Regions from separate parts of the Phytopseudomonas flavescens genome, predicted to be linked through region 1. Evidence: riboswitches for the same ligand, from Rfam matches in the RefSeq annotation. Region 1 holds a riboswitch; each other region holds the start of a gene.
The links. Region 1 has a riboswitch for cobalamin ahead of FHR27_RS07640 (ABC transporter substrate-binding protein). Riboswitches for the same ligand answer to the same signal wherever they lie in the genome.
Positions count from the first base shown of each region.

Region 2: it holds a riboswitch for cobalamin, as region 1 does, so the genes downstream of both, cobO (cob(I)yrinic acid a,c-diamide adenosyltransferase) here and FHR27_RS07640 (ABC transporter substrate-binding protein) in region 1, are expected to answer to the same signal.
Region 3: it holds a riboswitch for cobalamin, as region 1 does, so the genes downstream of both, FHR27_RS02405 (TonB-dependent receptor) here and FHR27_RS07640 (ABC transporter substrate-binding protein) in region 1, are expected to answer to the same signal.
Region 4: it holds a riboswitch for cobalamin, as region 1 does, so the genes downstream of both, FHR27_RS20410 (CbtB domain-containing protein) here and FHR27_RS07640 (ABC transporter substrate-binding protein) in region 1, are expected to answer to the same signal.

Region 1 is NZ_JACBYV010000001.1:1,727,356-1,731,045, reverse strand. Features, by position in the region: gene FHR27_RS07660 (HEAT repeat domain-containing protein) at 1-437, shown strand, start outside; gene FHR27_RS07655 (DUF971 domain-containing protein) at 434-727, shown strand; gene ykgO (type B 50S ribosomal protein L36) at 1,200-1,355, opposite strand; gene FHR27_RS07645 (type B 50S ribosomal protein L31) at 1,352-1,612, opposite strand; cobalamin riboswitch at 1,893-2,088, shown strand; gene FHR27_RS07640 (ABC transporter substrate-binding protein) at 2,264-3,280, shown strand; gene FHR27_RS07635 (FecCD family ABC transporter permease) at 3,277-3,690, shown strand, end outside.
Region 2 is NZ_JACBYV010000001.1:2,311,711-2,315,400, reverse strand. Features, by position in the region: gene FHR27_RS10210 (NAD-dependent deacylase) at 1-617, shown strand, start outside; gene FHR27_RS10205 (C40 family peptidase) at 672-1,304, shown strand; gene FHR27_RS10200 (C40 family peptidase) at 1,441-1,968, shown strand; cobalamin riboswitch at 2,102-2,333, shown strand; gene cobO (cob(I)yrinic acid a,c-diamide adenosyltransferase) at 2,480-3,106, shown strand; gene FHR27_RS10190 (cobyrinate a,c-diamide synthase) at 3,103-3,690, shown strand, end outside.
Region 3 is NZ_JACBYV010000001.1:567,359-571,048, forward strand. Features, by position in the region: gene FHR27_RS02395 (L-talarate/galactarate dehydratase) at 1-556, opposite strand, end outside; gene FHR27_RS02400 (LacI family DNA-binding transcriptional regulator) at 850-1,893, opposite strand; cobalamin riboswitch at 2,008-2,212, shown strand; gene FHR27_RS02405 (TonB-dependent receptor) at 2,323-3,690, shown strand, end outside.
Region 4 is NZ_JACBYV010000001.1:4,548,900-4,552,589, forward strand. Features, by position in the region: gene cobN (cobaltochelatase subunit CobN) at 1-501, opposite strand, end outside; gene cobW (cobalamin biosynthesis protein CobW) at 574-1,623, opposite strand; cobalamin riboswitch at 1,720-1,903, opposite strand; cobalamin riboswitch at 2,022-2,223, shown strand; gene FHR27_RS20410 (CbtB domain-containing protein) at 2,324-2,509, shown strand; gene FHR27_RS20415 (CbtA family protein) at 2,520-3,239, shown strand; gene FHR27_RS20420 (cobalamin biosynthesis protein) at 3,236-3,643, shown strand.

The DNA of each region.
Region 1 (3,690 bases):
CCGATACCGAAGTACGCCGTGCCGCCACCGGTGCGCTGGGGCTGGCCAGCGACGACAGCGTGCTGCCAGCCCTGCAGACGGCGCTCAAGGATCGCGAATGGCAGGTGCGTGAAGAGGCCGCCACCACCCTCGGCAAAGTTGGCCACGCGGGTGCCGGCCCTGCGCTGCTGGAGGCGCTGAGCGACAGCTACTGGCAGGTACGGCTGCGTGCGGTGCGCTCGCTCGGCCGCCTGCGATTCGCCGCGGCCCGTGAGGCGCTGGTGGAACTGCTTGGGCACGCCATCAGCAACCTGCGCAAGGAGTCCGCGCTGGCGCTTGGCGAACTGGGCGACGCTCAGGCACTGCCCGCATTGCTGGCCGTCGAGCACGATGCCGACCCGGAAGTGCGCAAGGCGGTGCGTATCGCCATCGGCCAGTTGCGCCTGCAAAAGTCATGAACCAGGCACCCGTCGCAATACGTAACAGTGCCACGCAAGCGACATTGAGCGTGGATTGGGGGCAAGGGCAGGTACAGGTGCTCGCCCACGGGCGCCTGCGTGCCGGGTGTCCGTGCTCGAAATGCCGGGCGGCTCGGCTGGCGCAGCGCATCGACGTGGTAGCGGATGGCGTCCGCATCACGGCAGTTCACGCACAGGGCTATGGGCTGCAATTGGTGTTCGACGATGGCCACGACCGCGGCATCTACCCCTGGAGCTATTTGCGTGAACTGGGGGAGGTGGCAGGTTGAGTTGACCGGGCTTGTCGCATGGCCTGCTCGTCACGGCGTCAGCCGCGGAATGAGCGAAATCGCCCCGCGGCGACCAGAAAATGGCGTCGAACACCCATTTTCGCAGGCGCCCCGATGCTGTCGGACCGTGCCACGCGGCGAATGGTGGGTACGGCGCGGATGCAGAGAATGGCTACCATCGCATTCGCGCCGAGGGCGGCGCTCCTACCGGCATGGCTTCACCCCAACGATTTCGCAGGCGCCCCGATGCCGTCGGACCGTGCCGCGGCGAATGGTGGGCACGGCGCGGATGCAGAGAACGGCTAGCATCGCATTCGCGCCGAGGGCGGCGCTCCTACCGCAATGGCTTCGCCCCAACCATTTCGCAGGCGCCTCGATACTGTAGGAGCCCGCTTGCGGGCGAATGGTTGTCGCGCCACAGACCTGGAGAGACGGCTGTGAACGCGCCGCGCCGAGAGGCTGATGCAGGCGCTTAGCCCTTGTTCTTGCGCTGCGGTTTGGGCCGGCCTTGCACGCACTTGAAGCGTGGTTCGGTCTTGCAGATCACGTAGATGCGACCCCGGCGCTTGACGATCTGGCAATCGCGGTGGCGCAGTTTGGCCTGTTTCAGCGAGGCGACGACTTTCATGAGCGGGCTCCTGCGAAACCGGCGAAGCGTTTGTTGAAGCCGGCCACCCGACCTTCGCTTGCCGTCTGGCGCTGCTGGCCGGTGTAGATCGGGTGCGACGCGCTGGAGATATCGAGCGTGACGTAGGGATAGGTGTTGCCGTCGCTGTGCTCGCGGGTCTTGTCGGTGCTGACGGTGGAACCGATCAGCCAATAGGTGTCGGCCGAGACATCGTGAAACAGCACGGGGCGGTAGTCGGGGTGGATACCAGGTTTCATGAGCACTCCAATAAATACGTTATAAGGTAACAATATCAAGTCTTGTTGATTTTGGTTCTCATTTCAAGCCTGAATCCGAATTTTTCCACCACGGTGTCGATCGGCTCCATGGATCTTTCGATCAGGAGCTGAAGCGAGCACTCAACTCGACTTGCTAAATTGTTATATTATAACAATAATGGTCGCCAGCATTAGCCGCACAGGTGCTGCAACGGCTTCGGTATGTCGAGATGAATGCGCAGAAACTGCAGCGAAGCGCTGCAGGGCAGCGACCTAATCGTTTAAGATGCCGCCCGCCGGTTTCCGCGAGGAATTAATAGGGAATCCGTCGCCATTTCTGATGGCCAAACGGAACTGCCCCCGCAACTGTAGGTACCGAGCAGCGCTGCATTCGTGTCACTGGGGGCGAACCCGGGAAGGCCACAGCGCTGCCGCGACGTACCAGTCAGGAGACCTGCCGGCATCGGTCCGATCAGCTGCAATCCAGCTGTGTTTGGACACTGCAATCGAACCAGCCGGCGGGGTGTCCGGGAGGGGGCATCCGTAATCACCTTCCTGATGGACAGGTGCGGCCATGGCCGCTTGGCGTGATGTGTTCTCCAGCCTGCGCACTGCCATTTATGCGTATCTGTTGATTGGGAGATCACCCGCATGACCGTGTCTCGTTTTGCCGTTCTGGCCGCCACCCTTGGCCTGTCTTCGATGGCGCTGGCCGCCACCCCGACTCGTTACCCCCTGACCCTCGAGAACTGCGGCCATGAGCTGAGCTTCGCCGATGCGCCGAAGAGCGCCGTGACCATCGGTCAGGCCGGCACCGAAATTCTCTATTCCCTCGGGCTTGGCGACCGTCTGGTGGGTACCTCGCTGTGGTTCAGCAACGTCCTGCCCGAGTTCGAGGCGCAGAATGCCAAGGTCGAGCGCCTGGCCGATAACGACCCGAGCTTCGAGTCGGTGATCAACAAGCGCCCCGGGCTGGTGGCCGTGCAGTTCGAGTGGATGGTGGGCAAGCAGGGCGTGGTCGGTACCCGTGAGCAGTTTCACGCGCTGAAGATTCCGACCTACATCATGCCGTCCGACTGTGAGGGCAAGGACAATCTGGTGGGTGCCGACGGTACTCGCCTGCAGCCGTTCCAGATCGACAGCCTGTACAAGAGCATTCAGCAGCTGGCGCAGATCTTCGACGTGCAGGCTGAGGGCGACAAGCTGGTCGCCAGCCTGCAGGAGCGACTCGGCAAGGCGGTTGCAAATGCCGAGCAGCGCCAGGCGAAGCAGATCTCCGCCGCGTTCTGGTTCTCCAGCGCCGACCTGGATCTCGACCCCTACATGGCCGGTCAGAAAGGCGTTGCCGATTACATGATGAAGTCGCTAGGGCTGCAAAACGTGGTCGAGTCCAGCGAAGAGTGGCCAACCGTCGGCTGGGAAACCCTGGCCAAGGCCAACCCGACCGTGCTGGTGCTTGCGCGCATGGATCGCCGCCGTTTCCCGGCTGACGACGTGGAGAAGAAACTCGAGTTCCTGCGCAATGACCCGGTCGCCAAGCACATGGATGCGGTGAAGAACGGCCGCATCGTGATTCTCGATGCCGACGGCATGCAGGCTTCGCTGCGAATGATCACCGGCATCGAAACCCTGGCCAAGGCCGTTGACGGGTTCGATCTGCAGAAATGATTGCCCGTGGCTCCCGCCTGTTCCTGCTGACCATCGTCTGCCTGCTGTTGCTGGCCGTGGCGGTGGTCGTCGGTGTGGCGCTGGGTGAAACCCGCATCACGCTGTCGGTGGTCTTTCAGGTGCTGGCCAACAAGCTGTTCGGGGCGGGCTTCGTGCTCGATCCGATCGACGAGGGAATCGTCTGGAACTACCGCCTGACCCGGGCCCTGGTGGCCGCCTGCTGCGGCGCCGGGTTGGCGGTTTCCGGGGTGGTGCTGCAGGCGCTGTTGCGCAATCCGCTGGCCGATCCCTATCTGCTGGGGATTTCCGCCGGTGCCTCCACCGGAGCGGTTTCGGTGGCGCTGCTGGGGCTCGGCGCAGGCATGCTGTCGCTGTCCATGGGCGCCTTCATCGGTGCGATCGCCGCCTTC
Region 2 (3,690 bases), 580 kb from region 1:
CGCTGTCAGGCGAGATGCTGCGTCGCGACCCGGCGCTGTGCTGGAAGTACCTGGCACAGCTCGGCACCGCCTGCCTGGCCGCCCAGCCGAATGCGGGTCACAAGGCGATTGCCGACTTGCAGGCCTTGAAGCCCGAGTGCTGGGTACTCACCCAGAATATCGACGGTTACCATCGTCTGGCAGGCAGCCCGGCGCAGCGGTTGATCGAAATTCATGGTGAGTTGGCGCCACTGCACTGCCAGCAATGCGCTGGCGTGGATGAGCGACTCGCCGAGCACCTGCTGCAGCCGTTGCCCCCGCTGTGCGGCAATTGCGGTGGCGTACTGCGTCCGCCGGTGACGCTGTTCGGCGAGATGTTGCCGGAAGACGCCGTCGGTCGCCTTTATGCGCAACTGGAGAAGGGTTTCGATCTGGTGATCAGCGTCGGCACCAGTGCCAGCTTTCCTTATATAGTCGAGCCGCTGCTGCGCACGCGACAGGCGGGCGGGGTGACGGTGGAGGTCAATTTGTCGCAGAGCGAGGTCAGCGATCTGGTTGACTTCAGGCTGGAAGAAAGGGCCTTAGATGTTTTTCCGGAACTACTGAGTCACATCGTTACTCATAATATTTGCAAATGATCCCGTTAGTGGGCATAGTCGCGGCTGTTCATTTTTCACGCCACGGTCGTGCCCATGCGCAAACGCTTCGCACCCCTCGTGCCTCTCGCACTTACGATGGTTCTCGCCGCCTGCGCTAACCATGCTCCACAATCCCAGATCGATGCCCCGGCCCAGGCTTCGTTGCCTGCCAGGCCAGTGGTTGCAGCGCCTGTTCTGGATCGCAACGATGTCGTCGAAGACGATGCGGTTGCCGACTTCGCCGACCACGCACCTTACGAGCTGCCACAACTGGCGGACAGCGTCCTCGAAAAAGGCCTCTCGCTGATCGGCACCCGTTACCGTTTCGGTGGCAATTCGGTGAAAACCGGTTTCGACTGCAGTGGTTTCATCGGCTATCTGTTCCGTGAAGAGCTGGGCATGGAACTGCCGCGCTCGACGCGTGAAATGATCAACATCGACGCCCCGCTGGTCGAGCGCAAGGCCCTGGAGCCGGGTGATCTGGTGTTCTTCAGTACCAACGGTCGCGGTCGTGTCAGCCATGCCGGCATCTATCTGGGCGATGATCAGTTCATCCATTCCTCCAGCAGCCGCAGCGGTGGGGTGCGTATCGACAGCCTGGACGATCGCTACTGGAAGCGCACGTTCATCGAGGCCAAGCGCGTCCTGGCTCTGGCGCCGACCGAGCACCTGGCGTCCCAGCACTGAGGCCTGAATGCCCGATCTGTCCGGATCGGGCAACATCTTGATAGTTTTCAAGCGACTGCAGCATAAAGCTAAAGCTTGCACTGCAGTTGTGAACGGGGCAGAGTAGGGCGCATTCAGGCTCCAGGATCGTCCGTCCATGACTGCCACCATCCGCATCGCCTTCCTGCTGCTCGCTGCACTGCTCAGTGCATGTTCCAGTCGCGCCCCCGTACCCGCTCCGCAGCCTGTGGTGATCGCGCCCGCTCCTGGCAATTATCAGGGCGGCGCCGACGACGTGCTGTTCCGTGCCCTGGGGCTCGTCGGTACGCCATACCGCTACGGCGGCAACACACCGGCCAGTGGTTTCGACTGCAGTGGGCTGATCGGCTATGTGTACCGTGATGCCGCAGGCATCCAGTTGCCTCGCTCCACCCGGGAGCTGATCAGCATGCGCGCCCCAGTGGTTGGCCGCGATGCCCTGCGCAGTGGCGATCTGGTGTTCTTCGCCACCAACGGTGGCCGGCAGGTCAGTCATGCCGGTATCTACGTCGGCGAAGGGCGCTTCGTGCATGCACCTTCTTCGGGCGGCACCGTGCGTCTGGACAGTCTCGGCAACAGCTATTGGCAGCGCACCTATATCGAAGCGAAGCGGGTGTTTCCGGTCGAGCTGGCCAGCCATCCCTGAGCGCCAGGCCAGCGTCCGCTGCAGCTCGGCCATGCTCCTTTGAGACCGCCCTGGGACCCTGCGTGGCTCTGGCTCGCCTGCCAGGGAGGCGGATTCTGAGTCTTCGATTGACGCTGAGGCGGCCAATCCTTACCCTTCGCGGCTTGCTTCAGGTGTCCCCGGTTTCGGCCGGGGGTGAAACTGGGAAGTCGGTGCGCCGCTGTTTCAATAGGCAGGCAAGGCCGACGCTGCCCCCGCAACGGTAAACGAGTCCAACCACGCTTCTCGCCACTGTATCGTCGATACGGGAAGGTCGCGTCGGTGTCCGCATTCTGCTGAGTGCGGTGCTCGCAAGCCCGGAGACCGGCCTGTCGCTTTTCCAGGTTTGCGCGGTGGGCGCGGCCGGTGCGCGGCCGACCCGGTCAGCTCCTGCCTGCTCCTGTGTGATTCCTTCATCGTCTGGCCTGAACCCGGTTTCCTGCCCGACCGTTTCACTGGCGTGTGCCGCGCGGCCTCGCGCAAAGGAGATCCCATGACCCCATCCCCAAGCCGAGAATCAGCAGAGCGCGACGCGCGGCACAACGCCCGCATGGCGCGCAAGAAAGCCCTGATGGACGAAAAGATCGCCCAGGCTCAGGACGAGTACGGCCTGCTGCTGGTGCACAGCGGCAATGGCAAGGGCAAGAGCAGCTCGGCCTTCGGCATGGTCGCCCGCGCGCTGGGGCATGGTCTCAAGGTCGGCGTGGTGCAGTTCATCAAGGGCGGCATGGCCACCGGTGAGGAGCACTTTTTCCGCCGCTTTCCCGATGAAGTCAGCTACCACGTGATGGGCGAGGGCTACACCTGGGACACCCAGGATCGTCAGCGGGACATCGAGAAGGCCGTTCAGGCCTGGGAGGTCGCCCGGCAACTGCTGAACGACCCGCAGATCGCCCTGGTGGTACTGGACGAGCTGAACATCGCCCTCAAGCACGGTTACCTGGACGTGGATGTGGTGCTGCGTGACATCGAGTCGCGCCCCGAGCTGCAGCACGTCGTGGCTACCGGCCGTGGCGCGCCACCGGCGCTGCTAGAGGCCGCGGATACCGTTACCGAAATGACGCTCGTGAAGCATGCCTTCAAGTCCGGCGTGAAAGCACAGAAAGGCGTGGAGTTTTGAGCGTTACAGCGTCTGTATCCGATGCGGGTGAGCGCGCGTCGCGCCACTGTCCGGCACTGTTGATCGCTGCGCCGGCCTCGGGGCAGGGCAAGACCACCGTCACTGCGGCCCTGGCACGCCTGCACACCCGGCAGGGCAAGCGGGTGCGGGTGTTCAAGTGCGGGCCTGACTTTCTCGATCCAATGATCCTCTCCCGTGCCAGCGGCCACCCGGTTTATCAGTTGGATCTGTGGATGGTTGGCGAGGCCGAGAGCCGCCGCCTGCTGTGGGAAGCCGCTGGCGAGGCGGACCTGATCCTCATCGAAGGTGTGATGGGGCTGTTCGACGGCTCGCCATCCGCCGCCGACCTGGCCCGCCGCTTCGGGGTTCCGGTGCTGGGGGTGATCGATGGCTCCGCCATGGCCCAGACCTTCGGGGCACTGGCCGTCGGCCTGGCCAGCTATCAGCCGGATCTGCCGTTCTCCGGTGTGCTCGGCAATCGCGTCAATCCCGGGCGCCATAACGATCTGATCCGCGACAGCCTGCCAGCCTCGATCCGCTGGTACGGCTCTTTGCCGCGTAGCGCCGCGATCGAATTGCCGAGC
Region 3 (3,690 bases), 1.2 Mb from region 1:
CCTTGAGCTTGATGCCACCGATGCCTTTTTCACGGCTCAGGTCGGTGTTCTTCATCAACTGGTCGAGGGGCGTGTGCAGGAAGCCGCCGGAGGTGTTGTAGCAGCGCACCGAGTCGCGCTGAGCGCCCAGCAGGCGTGCCAGAGACAGACCGGCACGCTTGGCCTTCATGTCCCACAGGGCGACGTCGAAGGCCCCGATGGCCTGGGTCGACAGACCGCTGCGGCCGACCGAAGCGCCGGCCCAGCACAGCTTGGTCCAGAGCTTCTGGATATCGCTGGGGTTTTCGCCGATCAGTGCCGGGGCGATTTCTTGGGCATGGGCGAACTGGCCGGGGCCGCCCGCGCGTTTCGAATAACTGAAGCCAAGGCCGCGATGGCCATCCTTGCTTTCGATCTCCACGAACAGCATGGCGATCTCGGTCATCGGCTTTTGCCGTCCGGTCAGCACCTTGGCGTCGCTGATCGGGTTGGCCAGGGGCAGGAAAACTGAAGCGATACGAATCCAGGCGATCTGATCCTGGTCTGCACAGCCTTGGGAAAGGGGTTGTTCGCTCACATTGATTACCTCGCTTGACGTTTTTGTTGGTGCCGCCAGGTGGTTCAAATCACTGACGTGAATCCGGACGTTAAGCTGATTAGGTAATCATTCAAGGGAATGGGCAGAGCTTCAGGGCTGCTTCAAGGCGATAGCGGCCGTTCGTAGTCGGGCGCCAATTGGTGGGCTGAAGCCCACCCTACGGTTAGATGCGCGGCTGTAGGGTGGGCTTTAGCCCACCAAATCGAAGGTCCGCTTTCGCCACTAAACAGCCAAAGCCGAGTGAATTAGGTGCTGGATATGTGAGTCGACTCTCACGCACTTTGCCGTTCAACAATGCTAAAGCCGGTATCGATGCGTACTTTCACCGGCTCTTCATGGGGGTGATCGAGGCGTTGCACCAGCGCGCGGGCGGCCTGCACGCCGATGTCCGCGCCGTTGATGCACACGGTGGAGAGGGCGGGGTGCAGGTGCGCGGCGCTGCTCAGATCACCAAAGCCCATCACGGCCAGATCCTGCGGCACGCGAATGCCCAGCTCGGTGGCTTCCTCGAGTATGCCGTGGGCCAGGGTATCGGAACTGCACACCACCACATCGGGGCGCTCGCCACCGGCCAGCAGGCGCTGCAGGCCTTCGCGCCCGAGGTTCACCGTGGCCGGTGGCGGCAACACCACGCGAGGCACCTCGGCAATGCCCTGGCTCGCCAGTTCGCCGATCAGGCTTTCGCAGCGGCGGTGGCCGCGGGGGTCATCCAGGGTCACCACGGCGAAACGTCGATAGCCCTTGCCCGTCAGGTAGCGCGCGGTGGCCACTCCGACCGCCTCGTGGGAGAAACCCACCAGCATGTCCAGCGGCCGCGGCGCGAGATCCCAGGACTCGACGATGGGAATGCCCGAACGCGACAGGCGTGTGCGGCTGGCCTTGGTGTGCAGGGTGCCGGTCAGCACGATGCCATCGGGACGGCGCCGCAGGATGGCGTCGAGCAACTGCTCTTCGCGTTCGGCGCTGTAGTTGGTCAGGCCGATCAGCGTCTCGTGGCCGGCTTCGGTGAGGGTGTCGATCAGTGCCTGCACCGTGTCCGAGAAGATCGAGTTGGCAACCGTGGGCACCAGCAGGGAAATCAGCCGGCTGCGCTGTTCGGCCACGCCAGTGAGCATGGCCGGCACGTAGCCGGTCTTGTGCACGGCTCGAAAGACCTTTTCGCGCAGTTCGGGGCGGACGATCTCCGGCTGGTTGAGCGTACGCGACACGGTGATCGGCGAAACCCCGGCGACCTTGGCCACGTCCGCCAGCGTCGGCGGCTTGCTTGGGGCACTAGAGGAGCGCCTGCCGGTCGCTCGATCATCGTCTCGCTGCATCCTGTGTTTCCTGGCCAACCCGAGTCGGGCGATGTTATCCCAGCAGGCGATGCCTTGGTGCACGGATCGCGGCAACTGCATGGCGATGATTGACGGCTCGACGCTTGGATGGTCAGATGCGCGCCAGTTTCAGGTGTCCCATGCCGCCGTGCATGGGGTGAAACGGGAAGCCGGTTCGTCATGAACATGATCAGTCCGGCGCTGCCCCCGCAACGGTATGCGAGCGAAGCATTCGAATGACCACTGTGCCACGGCATGGGAAGGTGAATGCTTCATGACCCTCGCGAGCCCGGAGACCGGCCCGAAACTTCAGTTTGGCAAACCCGCGGTGGGCGGGCGCAGGCCGGTTTCCGTGGGCTTCGTACGCCTGCGATTCCCTATGCGTTGTTCCCTCCGGGATTCATTCATTCCTGTTTCGAGTGGAACGACATGTCCCGATCTTCTCTGTTCTATGCCCTGTCGGGCAAATCCCTGCGCGTGGGCCTGGTGCCCTGCGTGCTGTTCGCCATGCCCGTGCAGGCCGCCGAGTCGGACGAGCCCTTGGCCTTGCCGTCGACGGCGATCACCGGCACAGCCGACGAGTCGTCGCAGCCGCCTGATCTGCACACGCCAACCACCTCCGGTTCGCGCCTGGGGCTCACCCCACTGAAAACGCCGGCAAGCACCAGCAGCCTCAGCGGTGCGCAAGTGCGTGGCCGCAATAACCTCACCGTACAGGACGCCGTGACCCGCACACCGGGCATCACCACGATCGGTACGCCCGGCAACGGTGGCACCGCGCTGTCGGCTCGCGGTTTTTCCGGGCATGCCTCGACCATGCAGCTGTACGACGGTACCCGCCAGTACATCGGCGCTGGCACCGTGACTTTTCCGGTCGATACCTGGTCGGTGGAGCGTCTCGACGTGCTGCGTGGCCCGGCTTCGGTGCTCTATGGCGAGGGCGCGACCGGTGCGGTGATCAACGTCATCCCGAAGAAGCCCTTCACGGGTGAGGTCCGCAATCAACTGCGCTTGGGGTATGGCAGCGATGATCGTCGCCAGGCTGCGCTGGACAGCGGTGGCTCGCTGAACGACGCCTTGAGTTACCGCTTCACCCTCAACCAGCAGGCCAGCAACGGCTGGGTCGACCGTGGCGATTCCGAGAGCCTGGCACTCAGCGCGGCGTTGCGCTGGGACGCCAGTGACGACCTGAGCTTCACCCTGTCCCACGATCATGCCGATCAGCAGCCGATGCGCTACCTGGGCACGCCGCTGGTCGATGGCCGTTTTCGCGAGAGCCTGCGTGAGCGCAACTACAACGTCGCTGACGCCGATATTCAGTACCACGACCAGATCACCCGTCTGGTCACCGACTGGCAGATCAGCGACACCCTCAGTGCCAGCAACCAGCTCTACTACATCAAGACCCAGCGCTACTGGCGCAATGCCGAGGCCTATCGCTGGCAGCCGGGTGATCTGGTCGAGCGTGGCGATTTCTGGCGCATCAAGCACACTCAGGAACAGGTGGGTGATCGCCAGAGCTTCACCCTCGACCATCCGCTGTTCGGGCTCGACAGCCGCAGCGTCGTGGGTGTCGATTACAACCGCATCCGTTTCGCCCGCCATCACGATTTCGACAACAGCCTTGGCGATGTCGTAACGCTGGCACAGTCCGGCGGCGGCTCGTATCTGAGCAATGATCGCTACCGGCCGCGGGAGCTCAACCAGGCCAGGCAGTTCTCGTTGTTCGCCGAGAACCGTACCCAGCTCACCGAGCGCCTGTCTCTGGTCACCGGCGTGCGCCGTGATCAGGTGCAT
Region 4 (3,690 bases), 2.8 Mb from region 1:
GCTGCCGTAATGCCCGCCAAGATAGCGATCAGCGATGCAATGGAAAAACTGCCGCGCGTTATCCACACCACCCTGACGCAGGTATTGCCAGAGCCGCTCGGCGTCTTCGCCGGCGACATTGCCCAAGCCGGTCAATTCCGGATCGGGGCTGTCGTCGCCAGGCACGAGAATCAGCGTCTTGCCCTGCCCCGCCAGCTCCACCAGCCGCTGGATGCCATAGCGCCAGTAACTGACACCGCCGTGCACGGAAATCAGAATGACCTTGGCATGCTGCAGGACCTTCTCGACGTAGAAGTCCACCGAGGCGTTGTTACTCAGCTGCGCCGGGCTGGCCAGGCGCAGGCTGGGGTAATCCTCGGGCAGATGACGGGCGACCTCGGCCAGCAGCGACAGGTGCGAATCACCGGTGCACAGCACCACCAGCTCGGCGGGGGTCTGGCCGAGGTCGGCGATGCTGTCGGCCGGCAGCGACTGGCCGGGCTGGGTGCGCAGGAGGTGCATATTCTCGCCTAAGGCATCGCCCGCAAGCGGGCTCCTACGCGAACCGCAGGAGCCCCTTGCGGGCGATCATGGTTATACCAGCGCAGCTTTCAGCTCAGCCGCGATGGCCGTGTGGTCGAGCTCCTGGCCGATCACGATCAGGCGGGTAACCCGCGCTTCATCGGCCTTCCAGGCGCGGTCGAAATGCTTGTCGAAACGCAGGCCGACCCCTTGCAGAAGCAGACGCATGGGTTTGTTCGGCACGGCGACGAAACCCTTGATGCGCAGGATGCCGTGTTTGCCGACCACATCCTTCAGCGCGGCCAGCAGGCGGGCTTCATCGGCTTCCGGTAGTTCCACGTGGAACGAGTCGAACTCGTCGTGATCGTGGTCGTCGCCTTCATCGTCATGGTGGGTGCGACGACCTTCGATATGCAACTCGGTCTCGCTGTTCAGGCCCAGCAGCACATTGAGCGGCAACGAGCCGCCATGGGCCTCCACCACCTTGACCGCTGGCGGCAGCTCTTCGCCGACTTCGGCGCGCACCGCTGCCAGGGTCTCGGCATCGAGCAGATCGGCCTTGTTGAGGATCACCAGATCGGCGCTCGCCAGCTGGTCGGCGAACAGTTCGTGCAGGGGCGACTCATGATCGAGGTTGGGATCGAGCTTACGCTGGGCATCGACCTGATCGGGGAAGGCAGCGAAGGTGCCGGCAGCCACCGCCGGGCTGTCGACCACGGTGATCACCGCATCGACGGTGCAGGCGTTGCGGATTTCCGGCCAGTTGAAGGCCTGGACCAGCGGCTTGGGCAGGGCCAGGCCGCTGGTTTCGATCAGGATATGGTCGAGGTCGCCGCGACGCTCCACCAGTTCGCGCATCACCGGGAAGAACTCTTCCTGCACGGTGCAGCACAGACAGCCGTTGGCCAGTTCGAAAACCCGACCGTTGGCTTCTTCCTCGGTGCAGCCGATGGTGCATTGCTTGAGGATCTCACCGTCGATACCCAGTTCACCGAACTCGTTGACGATCACCGCAATGCGACGGCCCTCGGCGTTTTCAAGCATGTGCCGCAGCAAGGTGGTCTTACCAGCACCGAGAAAGCCGGTGACGATGGTGACGGGTAGTTTGGCGAGCGTTTTCATGATTGGCCCTGCGTCTGAATGAACGGCGAGCGGGCAATAGGATGGCAGGCGCCAGCCGAGGCTGGCGAAGGCATCACCGGATCACCCCGCCCGGTTGTCGAAAGCGTTATCGAGGCAGGTCTCCTGGCTCACAGGTCATGGCGCGTAGCCGGCCTTCCCGGTTTCCCAGTGGCGATTGGCGATGCGCTCGCTGCTTACAGTTGCGGGGGCAGCCACGGCTTGCCGTGTTCCCTCTTAGCTCCATACCTATCGATGGAGAACCTCGAAGAGCACAAGGCTACGCAGAGCCTGCGACACGGTCAATCGCTAGGGTCCGTGGACGTTTCAACGCGGTCGTGCTGAAACGTCCACAGAGCCTGAATCTGCAACATATTGACGCACTTGCCGCTTCGTGGTGTTCTTGCGCGGTTGTTTCAGGTGTCTCACGCCGCCGTGCGTGAGGTGAAACGGGAAGCCGGTTCGAGTCCGGCGCTGCCCCCGCAACGGTAAGCGAATGTCAGGATCGTCGTGGCCACTGTGCGAAAGCATGGGAAGGCCGATCCTTATCACTGCCCAGTGATCATCGTGAGCCCGGAGACCGGCCTGAATCCTCTGTTTGGCAACCCGCGGTGGGCGGGCACGCGCCGATAGCTGCCCGTTATGCGGGCGGGCTCGCTGCGTCCCTGCTGTGCCGTTCACCTCATAGTGAAGGTTCACGACCATGTCCAGCAGCGCCATCTCGCACTCCAGCGCACCTGCACTTCCCCTGTCACAGCGTATTCTGCTTGCCGTTGGCAGCTGCGTGCTGGGCGCCGTGCTGATCTTCTTCGCCGGCTTCTCCCACGTCGAAGCCTTGCACAATGCGGCCCACGATACCCGGCATAGCGCCGCGTTCCCGTGCCACTGAGGACGCCAGGATGATCAAGCGCATCGCCCAGACCGCAGGCTTCGCCGGCCTGCTCGCTGCCATCGTGCTGACCTTGCTGCAGAGCCTGTGGATAACCCCGCTGATCCTGCATGCCGAGACGTTCGAAGTCGTCGAGCCCGCGGCCAGCATCGAACACAACCACGACACCGCAAGCGCCGCTCACGATCATGGCGCCGCTGGCGCTCACAGCCATGACGGTGAAGCATGGGCACCGGAAGATGGCTGGCAACGGCTGTTATCCACAGGCTTGAGCAACCTGGTGGTAGGTGTGGGCTTCGCGCTGATGCTCGCCGGCCTGTTCACCCTGCGCGCCCCCGAGAGAACCTGGCAGGGCCTGCTCTGGGGCCTGGCCGGTTTCGCCACTTTCGTGCTCGCGCCCTCGAGCGGCTTGCCGCCGGAGCTGCCAGGTACCGCTGCGGCCGAATTGCTGCTGCGCCAGTACTGGTGGATCGGTACCGCAGCTTCGACCGCTGCAGGCCTGGCGCTGCTGGCATTTGGCGGCAACTGGCTGCTGCGCATACTTGGCCTGGTGATTCTGGCGCTGCCCCATGTGATCGGCGCACCGCAGCCTGAGGTGCATGAAAGCCTGGCACCCGAAGCGCTGGAGCACGAATTCATCCTTGCCTCGCTGCTCACCAACGCTGCGTTCTGGGCTGCTCTGGGGCTGGCTGCCGCCTGGTTCCATGGCCGCACTCGACACGCAGAATGAACGAGCGCTCGACCCTCGTCGCCGGCCTGGGTTGCCGGCGCGGGTGTTCGCTGAGCGAGCTGCTGGCCTTGCTCGACGATACGCTGGCCGAGCATGGCTCGAGCACTGCCGAGCTGACGGCGCTGGCCAGCAGCGACCACAAGGCTGACGAGCCCGGGTTGCTGCAGTTGGCCGAGCATCTGGGCCTGCCCATCAGCTTCCTGCCCACCGATGCGCTGACGGGTTACCATGAGCGCCTGAGCCAGACCTCGGCCATCGCCCTGCATGTCACTGGCAGCCCGAGCGTTGCCGAAGCCAGCGCCCTGGCCTTGGTCGAGCGCTTGAGCAATCGCCCCGCTCGCCTGTGGATAACCAAGCGCAAGAGCGCCAACGCCACACTGGCCGTTGCCCGCAGCGATCCGTAGGGTGGATCGGGACGCGTAGTCCACGCTTTCTCGATCCGCCGGATGGC